DNA from 2 places in the Isoptericola hypogeus genome. Region 1 is predicted to be linked to the other one. Evidence: riboswitches for the same ligand, from Rfam matches in the RefSeq annotation. Region 1 holds a riboswitch; the other holds the start of a gene.
The links. A riboswitch is a leader RNA that binds a small molecule or an ion and turns the genes downstream of it on or off. The one in region 1 is predicted to bind cyclic di-AMP.
Positions count from the first base shown of each region.

Region 2: another riboswitch for cyclic di-AMP. It lies ahead of ABD254_RS14455 (C40 family peptidase); the one in region 1 lies ahead of ABD254_RS00955 (C40 family peptidase).

Region 1 covers NZ_BAAAPM010000002.1:100,106-107,558, forward strand. Annotated here, with positions in the region: gene ABD254_RS00930 (thioredoxin domain-containing protein) at 1-276, opposite strand, end outside; gene ABD254_RS00935 (MFS transporter) at 398-1,864, shown strand; gene ABD254_RS00940 (DUF6153 family protein) at 2,128-2,577, shown strand; gene ABD254_RS00945 (DUF305 domain-containing protein) at 2,679-3,296, shown strand; gene ABD254_RS00950 (F510_1955 family glycosylhydrolase) at 3,385-4,341, shown strand; cyclic di-AMP (ydaO/yuaA leader) riboswitch at 4,490-4,643, shown strand; gene ABD254_RS00955 (C40 family peptidase) at 4,733-5,464, shown strand; gene ABD254_RS00960 (M15 family metallopeptidase) at 5,576-6,469, shown strand; gene ABD254_RS00965 (heavy metal translocating P-type ATPase) at 6,529-7,453, opposite strand, start outside.
Region 2 covers NZ_BAAAPM010000005.1:391,948-399,400, forward strand. Annotated here, with positions in the region: gene ABD254_RS14435 (MFS transporter) at 95-1,396, shown strand; gene ABD254_RS14440 (MHYT domain-containing protein) at 1,442-2,221, opposite strand; gene serC (phosphoserine transaminase) at 2,386-3,537, opposite strand; gene ABD254_RS14450 (iron-dependent transcriptional repressor DtxR) at 3,746-4,477, shown strand; cyclic di-AMP (ydaO/yuaA leader) riboswitch at 4,629-4,796, shown strand; gene ABD254_RS14455 (C40 family peptidase) at 4,800-5,579, shown strand; cyclic di-AMP (ydaO/yuaA leader) riboswitch at 5,816-5,990, shown strand; gene ABD254_RS14460 (C40 family peptidase) at 6,087-6,776, shown strand; gene ABD254_RS14465 (universal stress protein) at 6,949-7,453, shown strand, end outside.

The DNA.
Region 1 (7,453 bases):
CGCGTCGTCCTCGGGCACGCCGCGCAGTCCCGCGATCGTGGGGTAGACGCGGCACGCCACACCAGGGCTGGCCGAGGGGGCGGGGAACAGGTCTCGCCCGTCGAGGTGGAACGACGGCGACCCGAGGAAGCCGCGAGCCTGGGCCTGGTCGTCGTCGCGGACGACGACGGTCGCGATCGGTGCGTCGATGCCGGCCCGGTCCAGCGCCTTGCGCAGCGCGTCCCGTGCGGGCACCTCGTTGGGGCATGCGTCGACTACCAGAAGCTCAACCTTCACGGGGCCATCCTCTCTCGTTCTACGTGCCCGACCGTCAGATGCGGGCGAGGCTTCCTGAGCATATACCCCACAGGGGTATAGTCGTCGGGCCGCCCCGGCCGACCGGACGGGCAGCCGGCACATGACGACGACGCGGCCCGAGGGCCGCGAACGGGAGGACGGCGTGGCCAAGAACCAGACGACAACGTCCCAGCGGGGGGCCTTGGTGGCCCTGCTGGTGATCGCGACCGCACAACTGATGCTGGTGCTCGACGACTCGATCGTGAACATCGCACTGCCGAGCATCCAGACCGAGCTCGGCGTCGAGGCCGTCGACCTGCCGTGGGTCGTCAACGCCTACATCCTCGCGTTCGGCGCACTGCTGCTGCTCGGCGGCCGGGTCGGGGACCTGTGGGGCCGGCGCCGCACCCTGCAGGCCGGCATAGCGCTGTTCGTCCTCGCGTCCCTGGCCGGCGGCTTCGGACAGACGACGGCGATGCTCGTCATCGCGCGTGCGGTGCAGGGCATCGGCGCCGCGATGGCCGCCCCGAACGCCCTCGCCCTGATCGCCACGACCTTCTCCGACCGCGCCACGCGCGACAAGGCACTCTCGCTCTACGGCGCGATGTCCGGGCTCGGCATCATCCTGGGCCTGCTGCTCGGCGGCGTCCTCACCGACACGCTCGGCTGGCGCTGGGTGTTCTTCATCAACGTCCCGATCGGGCTCCTGGTGCTGCTCGGCAGCCGCACCCTCGTGGCCGCCGACCGCCACCGCGGCCGCCTCGGCGTCCTCGGCGCCGTCCTCGGCACCGCCGGCATGATCGCCCTCGTCTACGCGATCACACGGTTCGGTGAGGACGGCCTCGGCGACCCCGTCGCCATCGCCCTCGTGGCCGCCGCCGCCGTGCTCCTGACGGCGTTCGTCCTCACCCAGGCCCGCAGCAGGAACCCACTGCTGCCGCTCAGCCTGTTCCACGACCGCAACCGCACCGGCGCGTACGTGACCATGCTGCTGCTCGCGATCGGTCCGATGGGCACCTTCTACGTCCTCACGCTGCACCTGCAGCAGGTCCAGCACTACAGCCCGCTGCAGACCGGGCTGGCCTGGCTCCCCTTCGCGCTCGGCATCGTCGTCGGCGCCGGGATCGCGCCGAAGCTGCTGCTGCGCATCGCGCCGCGGTACGTCGCCGCGACCGGTGCCCTGCTCGGCGCCGCGGCCGCGCTCTGGTTCTCGACGATCACCGTCGACTCCGGCTACTGGCTGCACCTCGCCCCGGCGATGTTCGTCCTCGCACTCGGCTTCGGCCTCGGCGTCCTGACCCTGACCCAGGCCGCGGTCTACCGCGTCGACCCTGACAAGGCCGGCATCGCCTCCGCCCTGCTCAACTCCGCCCAGCAGATCGGCGTCGCGATCGGTCTCGCGCTCCTCGCCGGCATCGCAGCGACCGTCACCGCACGCCCAGCCAACGCCGCGCTGGCTACCGACCAGGCACTCGTGGCCGGATACAGCACCGCCCTCACGGTCGCCTCCGGTGTGCTCCTCGCCGCCGCCGTCCTCGCCCTCGCCCTTCTCCGAGGTCAGCAGGCAACCGCAGCGGAGCAACAGTAGGGGCGCCTCTCCCGGGAGGCTTCAAGACCGTCAGAACCCGATTCCGAGGCACCACAGACTCGGTCAGTTTCACTTGAAGCCTCGAACAGCTCCGCGCCTGGTCGTTCCGGCTACGTCGACACCGGGTCTCGGCCCCCACCGCGCAATACCGTCGACGCATCACCCCAGGGCCACGATCGCGGTCTACGGCTCTGATACCAAAGTCCCGGGCAACGTCGGAGTGTCGGATGGGCTGTTCGAGATTCGCTAGCCTGGACCTCGTCATGCACGCGCTTCGCACCCTCCAGTCGCTGCTCGCCGATCCTCGGCGGCGCTTGGGTGCTGCGCTCATGATCGTCATGCTCGTCCTCGGCGTGGTGACGATGCACGCGATGAGCGGCTCGTCGACCGCCCACGGCGCGCCGGTAGCGACGAAGCACGTCGACGCCGGTGCGAACGCCGACCCGGCGGACCCCGGGCACGGGCAAGAGGTGAGCGCGATCGATCACTCAGGCGACGCGTCACAGCCGTGCGACCACAGCTGTGGCGGACACGAGTTGATGACCGCGATGTGTCTGATGGTGCTCGTCGTGCTGCTGACGCTGACGGTTCCGGTGCGCAGGCTGTTTTTCGTGGTCGGTTGGACGCGTGCTGGCCCTCGCACCGCATCGCCTTCGCGCGTGGTCTTCTCCAGCGCCCCGTCGCTGCATGCCCTGGGCATTTCTCGGACGTAGGTCCCCTGAGCCGATGTGTCGAGCCTCGACACGTCGGAACTCGCCGATGTCGGACCACCCATGGTCCGGCAGTGGATCTACCCAAGAAAGGCCCTACCTTGATGAAGCGCACCCTTGCGCCTGCTCTCGTGGTCGCCGCCGTGGCCGTGCTCGGCGCGTGCTCGAACACGCAGCAGCCCGCGCACGACATGTCCACCATGTCGAGCCCGACAGCGGAGCAGTCGCCCGCCGAGTCGGCGCCGTTCAACGATGCGGACGTCGAGTTCGCGCAGATGATGATCCCGCACCACCAGCAGGCGGTAGAGATGTCGGACCTGATCGCCGACAAGTCGGGGATCGACCCGCGAATCTTGGACCTCGCCGCCCAGATCAAGGACGCCCAGGCCCCGGAGATCGAGCAGCTCACCGAGTGGCTCGAGCAGTGGGGCGCACCGGTCCCCGAGTCCGGCTCGATGGACTCCATGGGTTCGATGGACCACGGGTCCACGAACGGGATGATGAGCGCCGACGACATGGAAGCCCTTGAGAACGCCAGCGGCTCCGAGGCTGGCCGGCTCTTCCTGTCGCAGATGATCTCCCACCACCAGGGCGCCGTCGCGATGGCACAGACCGAGGTGGACGCGGGCGAGAACTCGGACGCGGTCGCCATGGCAGAGCGCATCGTCGAGACCCAGCAGGCAGAGATCTCCACGATGGACGAGCTCCTGTCCGAGAAGTAACCAGAAGGAGGTGGTGCGCCGGCCGTCATCGACGCCGGCGCACCATCTCGGTTCGCTCCTCCCATCCTCGAGCGCGCTAGGACGTGTGATGATCTCCCCTGCCCGCATACCCGCCCGCATCCCAGCGACCGTCGTGTTGCTGCTCACCCTGACCGCTTGCTCCACGCCGCCGGGCGACTCGTCCCCGGCCCAGTCGGGCGGTGCGGCGACGGCTTCCGGCACCTCGTTGAGCCGGGCCGACTTCTCCCACCTACATGCCCTCGTCTTCGACGAGCAGGACCGTTCCCTGTACGCGGCCACCCACACAGGGGTCTGGGCATTGCCGGACCCGACCACTCCGCCCGCGAGGGACGAGGCCGCCCCGCAACGCATCGGCTCCGGCATGCAGGACACGATGGGCATGACGCTCGCCCCTGACGGCGACCTCCTGGCATCCGGCCATCCCGGCCCCGGCGAGGCACCCGACCTCGCCACGCCGAACCTCGGGCTCATCCGCAGCACCGACGGCGCCCAGACCTGGGAGTCGGTGTCCCTGGGTGGCGAGGTCGACTTCCATGCCCTCACCGCAACCAGTGACTCAGGGGCGGAACGCATCGCCGGCCTGGATTCGGCCAGCTCCACCATGTTCCTGAGCAACGACGCCGGCCAGACCTGGGATCGCGGCGCGACGATCCCGGCCCACGACCTGGCGTTCCTCGCCGACGATCCGGACCAGATTCTCGCGACGACACCCGATGGTGTGCAGATCAGCCAGGACGGGGCCCGGTCCTTCTCCAAGCTCGCGGATGCTCCGCTACTGGTCTTCGTGGACACCCAAGCGAGCGGGGACATCGTCGGGATCGACACCAACGGCCTCGTTTGGACGGCTACACCGTCCGCCACCGGCTGGCGGTCGCACGGCACCGCCGCAGGCGGAGCGATCGAGGCCATGACGACCGCCCCAAGCCCCGATGCCACAACGAATCTGGTAGTCGCCACCGAGAAGCGCATCATGTCCAGCCCGGATCTTGGTGCCACATGGGTGTCGCTGGTGGAGATCTCATGAGGCCGCGGACGAGCGCGCCGACGCCGGCCCCCGACGCTTGCCTCCGGCACTGTTATCAATCCGTGACATTGGGGGCGACGCGGGGTATGTTCTCCCCACCTCGCAGCCCTGCGAGGCGCCCGAGCGGACGCCGAGCCCTGTCACCGCTTTGGGCAACACGCACACGTCATGACAGGGACGGGGGACCCACTCACGGGCGCTGCGGCGTCCTCGGGGTGAAGCCGGACGGGATCTTCCCGCCGGCCGGGTCAGTCTCCGACCCGAACCCGACAGCTAACCTCGCAGGCGTCAGGAGATGACCATGGCTTCACCGATTCCTCGCGGGCGCCATCGCGCCGCTCGCGCCCCGATCACCCCACTGACCACGCTGACGCGGGCTGCCGGAACGAGCGTGAGCACCGTCGCACGCCGCGGGGCGCTGGCCCTGGCCGGCTCGGGAGTGCTCGTCTCGACACTCGGCGCTCCCGCTGGAGCCGAGACTGCCACCGACCACGGCAAGGCGCTGAGCGCGGCCGGGCTCGATGCCATCACTGCCCAGGCCCGCCAGGCACTGACGGCGGCGCCTGCCGTCGCGGTGCCTGCTGACGCCGTCCTGACCGTGGAGAAGACAGCGGTGGGCACGATCACGCCCGCACCCGAACCGGAACCCGAGCCCGCGCCGGAGCCGGAGGTTGCTCCGGGCCCGGAAGCCGACGCTGACGGCCAGCCCGCTGAGCGCGCCGCCGCGGCCCCCGGACCGGCCGAGGCAGGGCCCACGCAGGAAGCGGCCCCCGACATCCCGGACGCGGCCAACGGTTCAGCGATCGTGGAGATCGCGATGCAGTACCTCGGGGTCCCCTACCAGTGGGGCGGGTCGACCCCATCCGGCTTCGACTGCTCCGGGTTCACGTCGTACGTGTACGCCGAGGCGGGCATCTCCATCCCGCGGACCTCCTCGGGCCAGCGCGACGCTGGCACGGTCGTCTCGCGCGAGGAAGCACAGCCGGGTGACCTGATCTGGAGCCCCGGCCACATCGCCATCTACGCCGGCGGTGACATGCAGGTCGAGGCTCCGGTCCCCGGAAAGACGGTCCGGTACCGGTCGATCTGGCAGGACAACCCGACCTTCTTGCGGATGAGTTGACGATCGCTCGACCCTGCACGAGCTCGCGCCGCGCAGGGTCGAGCGCACGTGGGGCAGACCGACGTCTGCCCGCATGAGCCACGCGACCACTCTGCCGCAAAAAGGACTCAGATGAAGCACGCCCACACCCAGAACCCGTCTGCCGATTCCTCCGGCAGGCCATCCAGCCGCAGCGAACGCCACTCCAAGGGACGACACGCCAGCCTCCTGCCGTCCGCCACACGCGCAGCCCGCCGGCGAACCCTGCGCCCGGCCCGCCGCCTGCCCCTCGGCCCCGGCATCGGACTCGCGATCGCCGTGACGGCCACGACCTCGTTCACCGTGGCCACCGCCGACAACGACAGCAGCCGCCGGGCCTCCGCCATCGAACGCACGACGACACAAGAGACCACCTCCGACCCGGCGGCCCGCACTGAAGTCCCCGCCGCGCCGCCGATCGTGGTCGACCGGTCGGCGAAGATCTCGCGCGCCGAGGAACGCGTCGATCGCGTGAAGATCACTCCGGCACCCGCTCCGGAGCCGAAGGCGGAACCCGAGCCCGCACCGGAGCCGGAACCCGAACCGGCCCTCGCCGGTTGCAGCGGCGAGGCCACCGGGACCGGGTCGAACGGCCAGGTGCCCTCGAGCGAGCTGTGCGACCTCTGGGACGGACAGACGCACGTGCGCTCCGACGCAGCCGTAGCGCTGGCCGAGGTGAACGAGGCCTACACCGAGCGATTCGGCGAGCCGATGTGCATCACTGACGGCTACCGCTCCTACGATCAGCAGGTCGCCGTGAAAGCTGCGAAGGGCTATCTCGCGGCCACCCCCGGAACCTCGAATCACGGATGGGGACTCGCGGTCGATCTGTGCCCGGAGACCTATGCCGGTGAACGCTGGTCGTGGCTCGCCGAGAACGCGCCTTCCTTCGGGTGGGACAACCCCCCGTGGGCGCGCCCGGGCGGTTCGAAGTACGAGCCGTGGCACTGGGAGCTCACTGAGGAAGTCGCCCAGGTCGAGTCCTGAGGCATGCACCCGGGCGGGCGACCTGACCGGCCAGATGGCGGCTGGTCGCCCGCCCGCTCTCACGACGCGGGCACCTGCCGGGTGTCGACGCCCGGTGTGGACGGCTGAGTGCGCTGGGGCGCAGACCGATAGGCGGCAGCGACAGACGCCGAAGGAGTGAGGTCGAGACGTCGCAGCAGCTGGGCATTTGCCGCGACGACGATCGTCGAGAGCGACATCAGGATGGCGCCCACCTCCATGGGCAGGACGAAGCCCACGGGAGCCAGCACACCGGCTGCCAGAGGCACGGCCGCGATGTTGTACCCGGCGGCCCACCACAGGTTCTGCTTCATCTTGCGATACCCCGCGCGCGACAGCTCGATGACGGACAGCACCGACCGTGGATCGTCCGAGGCCAGGATCACTCCGGCCGAGGCGATGGCGACGTCGGTGCCTGCGCCGATGGCGATCCCGACATCCGCCTGAGCGAGAGCGGGGGCGTCGTTCACACCGTCTCCGACCATGGCCACGGTGCGGCCCTGCTGTTGAAGCTCGAGGACCTTCTCGCTCTTGTTCTCGGGGCGCACGCCGGCGAAGACCTGGTCGATGCCCAGCTCGGCGGCGACGCTGCGTGCCACGGGTTCAGCGTCGCCGGTGATCATGACGACGTGGACGCCGAGGGCATGCAGCGCGTCCACGGCCTCGCGAGACTCCTGACGCACCTCGTCCGCCAACGCCAGGGCACCCACGACCTGCCCGTCGATCAAGACGTGCAGCACCGTGGATCCCTGCTCGGACCACTCGCCGGCCTGGGCGAGGGAGACGGCTCCGTGCTCGGCAAGCAGGTTCGGCCCCCCGACGGCAACCGTCCGACCCCCGACTGTGGCGGACACACCGACAGCTGTCGAAGCGCTGAAGTCGGACGCCTGCGGCACCTCCAGACCGCGCCTCTCGGCGGCGTCCAGGATCGCCCGGGCCAGCGGATGCTGACTGTCGGACTCGGCC
Region 2 (7,453 bases), on a different contig from region 1:
CGATTCGACAACCTGTTGACCAGGGCGATCACCCTGCCGAGGAGAGGAGACCCGTGGCCCCCGCGAGCGACGAACCCGTCCGGAGCCTCGCCCCATGAGCGCCACGTTCTCCTCCCTGAAGTTCAGGAACTACCGCATCTGGTTCGCCGCCGCCCTGGTGGCCAACGTCGGCACGTGGATGCAGCGCGTCGCGCAGGACTGGATCGTCCTGACCGACCTCAGCGACGAGTCGGGCGTCGCCGTCGGCATCACCACCGCCCTGCAGTTCGTGCCTTTCCTCCTGCTGTCCCCGTGGGCGGGCGTGCTCGCCGACCGGCTGCCGCGCCGTCGTCTCCTCATGGCCACGCAGGGCGGCATGGGCGTGCTCGCGCTCGGGCTCGGCGCGCTCGTGCTCTCCGGCCGGGCCGAGCTGTGGCACGTCTACGTCTTCGCGCTGCTGCTCGGCGTGGTCTCGGCGCTCGACGGCCCGGTCCGCCAGACGTTCGTCGCGGACCTGGTGCCCGTGGAGAAGCTGCCCAACGCCATCGGGCTGAACAGCGCGTCGTTCAACGGCGCCCGCCTCATCGGCCCGGGCGTCGCCGGGCTGCTCATCGCCGCCGTCGGCTCGGGCTGGGTCTTCCTCATCAACGGCGTGACGTTCGGTGCGACGATCCTCGCGCTCGGCGCCATGAACGTCCGGGAGCTGCGCAGCCGCCCGGCCGCGCCGCGTGCCAAGGGGCAGATCCGCGAGGGCGTGCGGTACGTGCGGGAGCGCACCGACATCGTCGTCATCATGGTCGTGATGTTCGTGGTCTCCACGTTCGGCCTGAACTTCCAGCTCACGTCCGCACTCATGGCGCGGGTCGAGTTCGGCCGGGGCGCGAGCGAGTACGGGATCCTCGGCTCGGTGCTGGCCATCGGGTCGCTGACGGGCGCGCTGCTGGCCGCGCGCCGCGAACGTCCCCGGGTGCGGCTGGTCATCGGGTCCGCGTTCGCGTTCGCGGTGACGACGGCGGTGCTCGCGCTCATGCCGACCTACCCGGCGTTCGTCGTCGCCTGCATCCCCGTCGGCCTCGCGTCGCTGACGATGATGACGGCGGCGAACAGTGCGCTCCAGGTGTCGACCGACCCCGTGATGCGCGGGCGGGTCATGGCGCTGTACGTCATGGTCTTCCAGGGCGCGACGCCGATCGGGTCCCCGATCGTGGGGTGGATCGGCGAGGCGTGGGGGCCGCGCTGGTCGATCCTCGTCGGGGCCATCGCCACGTTCCTCGTCGCGGCGGCCGCCACCGTGTGGGCGGTGCGGCGCTGGCACCTGCGGGTGCGTTACCGCGTGCGGCGGCGCCCGCACCTGGAGGTCGTGTACCTCGACCGGGAGCGCGACGCCGGCCGCGTGCCGGCCCCGGCGGCGGCCTGAGCCCGACGCCGAAGGTCGGACGGCGACGGGAGGCTCCTGGGATCGTCAGACGCCGACGCGGGTGCCGCGCCGGCGCAGCCGCTCCTCGAACTCGTCGCGCGAGCGCATCTCGTCCTCGGTGGGCCACATCATCACGATGAAGATCAGCGCGACGGTGAGCGCGACGATCCCGAGGATGAGCGGGCCGAGCAGGTCGATCGGGTTGGTGCCGCCCGGCGGCTCGCCGCCGGCGCCGTGGATCGTCAGCGCGGCCATCCCGGTGTAGTGCATGCCGCTCACGGCCACGCCCATGAGCATCGCCGCGCCGGTGGTGGCGCGCCGGCCGCGCACGTTGACGCACAGCCACAGCGCCGCGGTCGCCGCGACGACGGCGATCACGACGGACAGGGCGACCACCCAGGTGGTGTAGCTCAGGTGCCCGGTCATCCGCATGGCGGCCATGCCCATGTAGTGCATCGTGGCCACCCCCAGGCCCGCGACGACGCCACCCGTGAGCAGCACCGGGAGGCGGTCGCCCGCGAACCCCACGAGGAACAGCCCGATCGCGACGACGACGATCGCCACCAGCGCGCTGAGGATCGTCATCGGCACGTCGTAGTAGATCGGCATACCGGTCACGGTGAAGCCCAGCATCGCGACGAAGTGCATGACCCACACGCCGGTGCCGCCGATCGCGATCGCCCCGATCAGCAGCCAGGCGCTCCGGGAGCGGGCGTCCTTCGAGGCGCGGGCCCGGGACGTCGCGGAGAGCCCGGCCGCCGCCCCGACGCACGAGGCGACGTAGGCGAGCATGGGCGTGATGACCCCGTAGGTGAAGTGGTGCATCTCCGGCATGGTCGCCCCTCCTGGCCGCGTCGCCTGCGCTGTCGGTCGCTGAGCCCGGTGAGGGCCGAGGTAACGTAACAGCAACGATGCCGGGTGAAAAAACCGGAGAATTCGGGCGTGTCGGTAGCAGGGTGTGGTATTGGCGCCGTGGCTTCGGAGGTACCTCAGAGGTGCTCGACGACGTGGTCGACGCACGCCGTGAGAGCCCGCACGTCGTCGGGGTCCACCGCGGGGAAGAGCCCCACGCGCAGCTGGTTGCGGCCCAGCTTGCGGTACGGGAAGACGTCGAGGACGCCGTGGGCGCGCAGCACCCCCACGACCGCGGGCGCGTCGATGCCGGGGTCGAGGTCGATCGTGCCGACGACGGTCGACCGCGCGCCCGGGTCCGCGACGAACGGGGAGGCCCAGTCCCGGGCCTCGGCCCAGCCGTAGAGGGCGCCGGCGGACTCGGCGCAGCGCGCCGACGACCAGGCCAGGCCGCCCTGGGCCAGCAGCCACTCGACCTGCTCGGCGAGCAGCACGAGCGTGGCGACGGCGGGGGTGTTGAGCGTCTGGTCCGCCCGCGAGCTGGCGAGGGCCGTGGTGAGGGAGAGGAACTCCGGCACCCAGCGCCCGGCGGCCTCGGCGCCCGCCTCGACCTCGGCGGCACGCTCGACGGCGGCCGGCGAGCAGACGGCCAGCCACAGCCCGCCGTCCGCGCCGAACACCTTCTGCGGCCCGAAGTAGTAGACGTCGGTGTCGCGGACGTCGACCGGCAGGGCGCCCGCGCCCGACGTCGCGTCGACGAGCAGCAGCGCGCCCCCGGCGCGGGCGTCGGGCACCTGCCGGGTGGGAGCCATCGCGCCCGTCGACGTCTCGTTCTGCACCGTGGCGTAGGTGTCGACGCCGTCGACGGCCTCGAGCAGCGCCACCGTGCCGGGCGCGGCCTCGCGCACCTCGGACGGCTCGAGGAACGGCGCCCGCCGCGTGGCCGCGGCGAACTTGCCGCCGAACTCCCCGAAGACGGCGTGCTGCGCGCGCCGTCGCACGAGGCACGCGGTCGCGACGTCCCAGAACGCCGTCGAGCCGCCGTTGCCGAGCGCGACCTCGTAGCCGTCGGGAAGGTCGAAGAGCGTGGCGAGGCCCTGGCGGACCCGGCGGACCAGGTCCTTGACCTGCGGCTGCCGGTGCGACGTGCCGAGCACCGGGGCCGCCGGGTCGCCCGCCGCGGCGAGCGCGGCGACCTGCGAGGCGCGGACCTTGGAGGGACCGGAGCCGAAGCGGCCGTCCGCAGGCAGCAGCGACGAGGGGATGACGAGGGTCGGCTCGACGGGCATCGGGTCTCCGAGGGCTCGGGGGCGGATCGGCGGCGGGCGGCGGCCCGCGTAGGGGCGGCGCGCCGCCGACGGGTGGGTGACGGACGACGTGGTGCGTGTCGGTGGCGTGGTGCAGGATGGCGCAGGCCCCTGAGGGCGCGCACCAGGACCGGACCTGGGTGGACGCGGTGCGAATAGACTAGGCCCGGGCCTGAAGACGGGAGTGGACGTGACCGACCTGATCGACACCACCGAGATGTATCTCAAGACGATCTACGAGCTTGGCGAGGAGGGCATCCCTGCACTCCGTGCGCGCATCGCCGAGCGCCTGGGGCACTCCGGGCCGACGGTGTCGCAGACGGTCGCGCGCATGGAGCGCGACGGCCTCGTCGTCGTGACGGGGGACCGCCATCTCGAGCTGACCGGGCCCGGTCAGGCCAAGGCGACCCGGGTGATGCGCAAGCACCGGCTCGCCGAGCGGCTGCTCACCGACGTCATCAAGCTCGACTGGGAGCACGTGCACACGGAGGCGTGCCGCTGGGAGCACGTGATGAGCGACCTGGTCGAGAAGCGCCTCGTGACGCTGCTCGACCACCCGCACATCGACCCGTACGGCAACCCGATCCCGGGCCTGTCCGAGCTGGGCGAGCAGTACGAGGACGTCCCGTTCCTCGACGGCGTGAAGTCGCTCCCTGCCGTTCTCCTCGCCTCGCGCGCGGCCGGTACGGCCGCCGACGACGAGGCGGACGGCGGGACGTCGCTCGTGCTGCAGCGCATCGCCGAGCCCCTGCAGGTCGACATCGAGCTGCTCGCGCGCCTCGGCGAGGCTGGCGTGGTGCCCGGTGCGCACATCGCCGCGCGGATCGCCGGCGGGGACTACGCCGTGCAGGTCGAGGGCTCGGGAGTGGTCCTGGAGCTCCCCGAGGACCTCGCCAAGCACCTGTTCGTCGCGGCCCGCTGAGGCCGTCCCCGCGCAGGTCGCGCGGGAATGCCACGGGTGTCGTGACCGGAGCGTGACATCGCGGGCATTCATCCGGTACGGTCGGGGTCGCTCGCCGGAGATCGATCTGGCGGGCGCTCGGACGGACGCCGAACCCTGCCACCGGCCGAGCTCCCACGGAACACCGCACGGCAGGAGCGGGGGACCCACTTTCGGGCGTCGGAGACGACGTCCTTGGGGTGAAGCCGCACGGGTCGGTCTGCACGGCAGACCCGGACGGCCGGGTGCTTTCTCCCACCCGAACCCGACAGCTGACCTCGCAGGCGACAGGAGAGGTTGACACGTGACCGCACGCACCACCCGCGGCCGGCATCGCGCCGCCCGCCGTCCGATCGCCATCGCCACGAACGGCAACGCCGGTCGCCGCGTGGCCGTCGTCGCCACCGCCGGTGGTCTGCTCGTCTCCACGTTCGCCAGCGCGAGCGCCGCCCAGGCCGCGCCGGTGGACAGCGACGCCGCCCACAAGCTCAGCACGGTCGACCTCGGCGCGCTCACCGACCAGGCGCGGCACGCGCTCGAGGCGGCCCCGGTCGTCACGGTGGACGCCAAGGCGAAGGTCGACGTCGAGAAGATCACGGCGAAGATCGCGTCCGAGGCCGAGATCACGCCCGCTCCCGAGCCGGAGCCCGTCGTCGTCGAGACGTCGTACGAGTCCGAGTCGACCTCGACGTCGGCCGACACCGCGTCGCGCTCGGCCGAGCGCGAGGAGGTCTCGACCGCGGCTCCCGCGTCGGCCAACGGCTCGTCGATCGTGTCGATCGCGATGCGCTACGTCGGCGTCCCGTACGTCTCGGGCGGCACCAGCCCGTCCGGCTTCGACTGCTCGGGCCTGACCCAGTACGTCTACGCGCAGGTCGGCATCAGCCTGCCGCGCACCACCTCGGAGCAGCGCTACGCGGGCACGGTCGTCTCCGACCCGCAGCCGGGTGACCTGGTGTGGACCCCGGGCCACGTCGCCATCTACGCGGGCGACGGCATGCAGATCGACGCCCCCAAGCCGGGCGACGTCGTCCAGTACCGCGCCATCTGGCAGTCGAACCCCACGTTCATCCGCGTCGGCTGAGCCGCCGCACCGGCCGCTCGGCGGCCCCACCGACGCCCCGTCGCGCACCGCGCGGCGGGGCGTCGGCGCGTCCGGTCGGCGACCTCCCGAGGGGCCGGAAACGGCCTGTGGACAGGGTTTTCGTGCCCTCTGGTCACCTCCTGTGATCGAAACGTGACATTGACGGCCGGGTCCGCTACGGTTTCAACCACTCGCCGGCCATCTGGTGAGTCTCGACCGGAACGCCGAGCCCTGCCGCCGGTCGGGCACCTTAACCCCAGGCAGGGGCGGGGGACCCACTTCCGGGCATCGGAGACGGTGTCCTCGGGGTGAAGCCGCACGGGTCGGTCTGCACGGCAGACCCGGACGGCCGGGTGCTTTCTCCCACCCGAACCCGACAGCTCACCTCGTAGGCGACAGGAGAGGGAACACGTGAACGCACGCACCACGCGCGCCCGGCACCGTGCCGCGCGCCGTCCGCTCACGCCGCTCAGCGTCGGTACCGCCGCTGCAGGGCGTAGGGCCGCAGTGGTCGCCACCGCTGGCGGCCTGCTGGTCTCGACCTTCGGCGGCGCCACCGCGGCGCAGGCCGCTCCGGTCGACCACGACGCGGCCAACAAGCTCAACACCGTCGACCTCGGCGCCCTGACCGACCAGGCCAAGAACGCGCTGCAGGCGGCTCCGGTCGTCGCGGTCGACGCCAAGGCCAAGGTCGACGTCGAGAAGATCACCGCGAAGGTCGCGGAGAAGGCCGAGATCACCCCGGCGCCCGAGCCGGAGCCCGTCGTCGAGGAGGTCGTGGAGACCGCCACCGAGACGGTGTCGCGCTCCGCGGAGCGCACCGAGGTCCCCGAGGTCGCCTCGTCCTCGTCGCTCGGCTCCCAGATCGTGTCGATCGCCTCGCGCTACATCGGCACGCCCTACGTCGTCGGTGGCTCCACGCCCGGCGGCTTCGACTGCTCGGGCCTGGTCACCTACGTGTACGCCCAGGTCGGCATCGACCTGCCGCACCAGTCGAGCGCGATCCGCTACGCCTCGAACGTCCAGGTCGTCTCGTCGTCCGAGGCGCAGCCCGGCGACCTGATCTGGTCCCCGGGGCACATCTCGATCTACATCGGCAACGGCCAGCAGATCGACGCGTCGCGGCCCGACGGCTGGGACACCCGGGTGCGGGACATCTGGCAGTCCAGCCCGACGTTCCTGCGCGTCACCGGCTGACCTTCGGGCAACCCCGACGCCGCGACCCCCGGCGCTCCGCACGGAGCGTCGGGGGTCGTCGCGTTCCCCGGCGCTTTGCTGTGCCTTGCGCGGACCTTTCGCTAGGCTTGAACGTGCCCGGTCGTCTCGACGGTGAGGCGGCGCAGCGGGCTCGTTCGACGGGAGGCGCGACATGACACGTCCTGAGGTCGTCCTGGTGGGGGTCGACGGCTCGGCAGCGAGCCTGCACGCTCTCGACTGGGCCGCCGCGTACGCGCGGCGCACCGGGTGGGGTCTGCACGTCGTGTGCAGCTATTCGCTCCCGTCGTTCACCGCGGCCTCCCTGGACGGCGGCTACGCCGCGCTCGACGACTCCGCGATCCAGGAGGGGGCCAAGGCGGTCCTGGCGGAGGCCCAGGCCCGGGTCGCCGGGGCCGGTGTCCCGGTCACGGCCACGGTCGCGTCGGGCGACGCGGCAGGCGTGCTCGTGGAGCAGTCGCGGGAGCACGCGCTGGCCGTGGTGGGCACCCGGGGCAAGGGCGGGTTCACCGAGCGGCTGCTCGGCACCGTCTCGTCCGCGCTGCCGGCGCACGCGCACTGCCCCACGGTCGTCGTGCCGTACCGCGGTTCCGGGTCGGGCGCGTCGACGGACCCCGACCGGCGCGACGGCGACGTGGTGCACGAGGTGCGTCGCATCG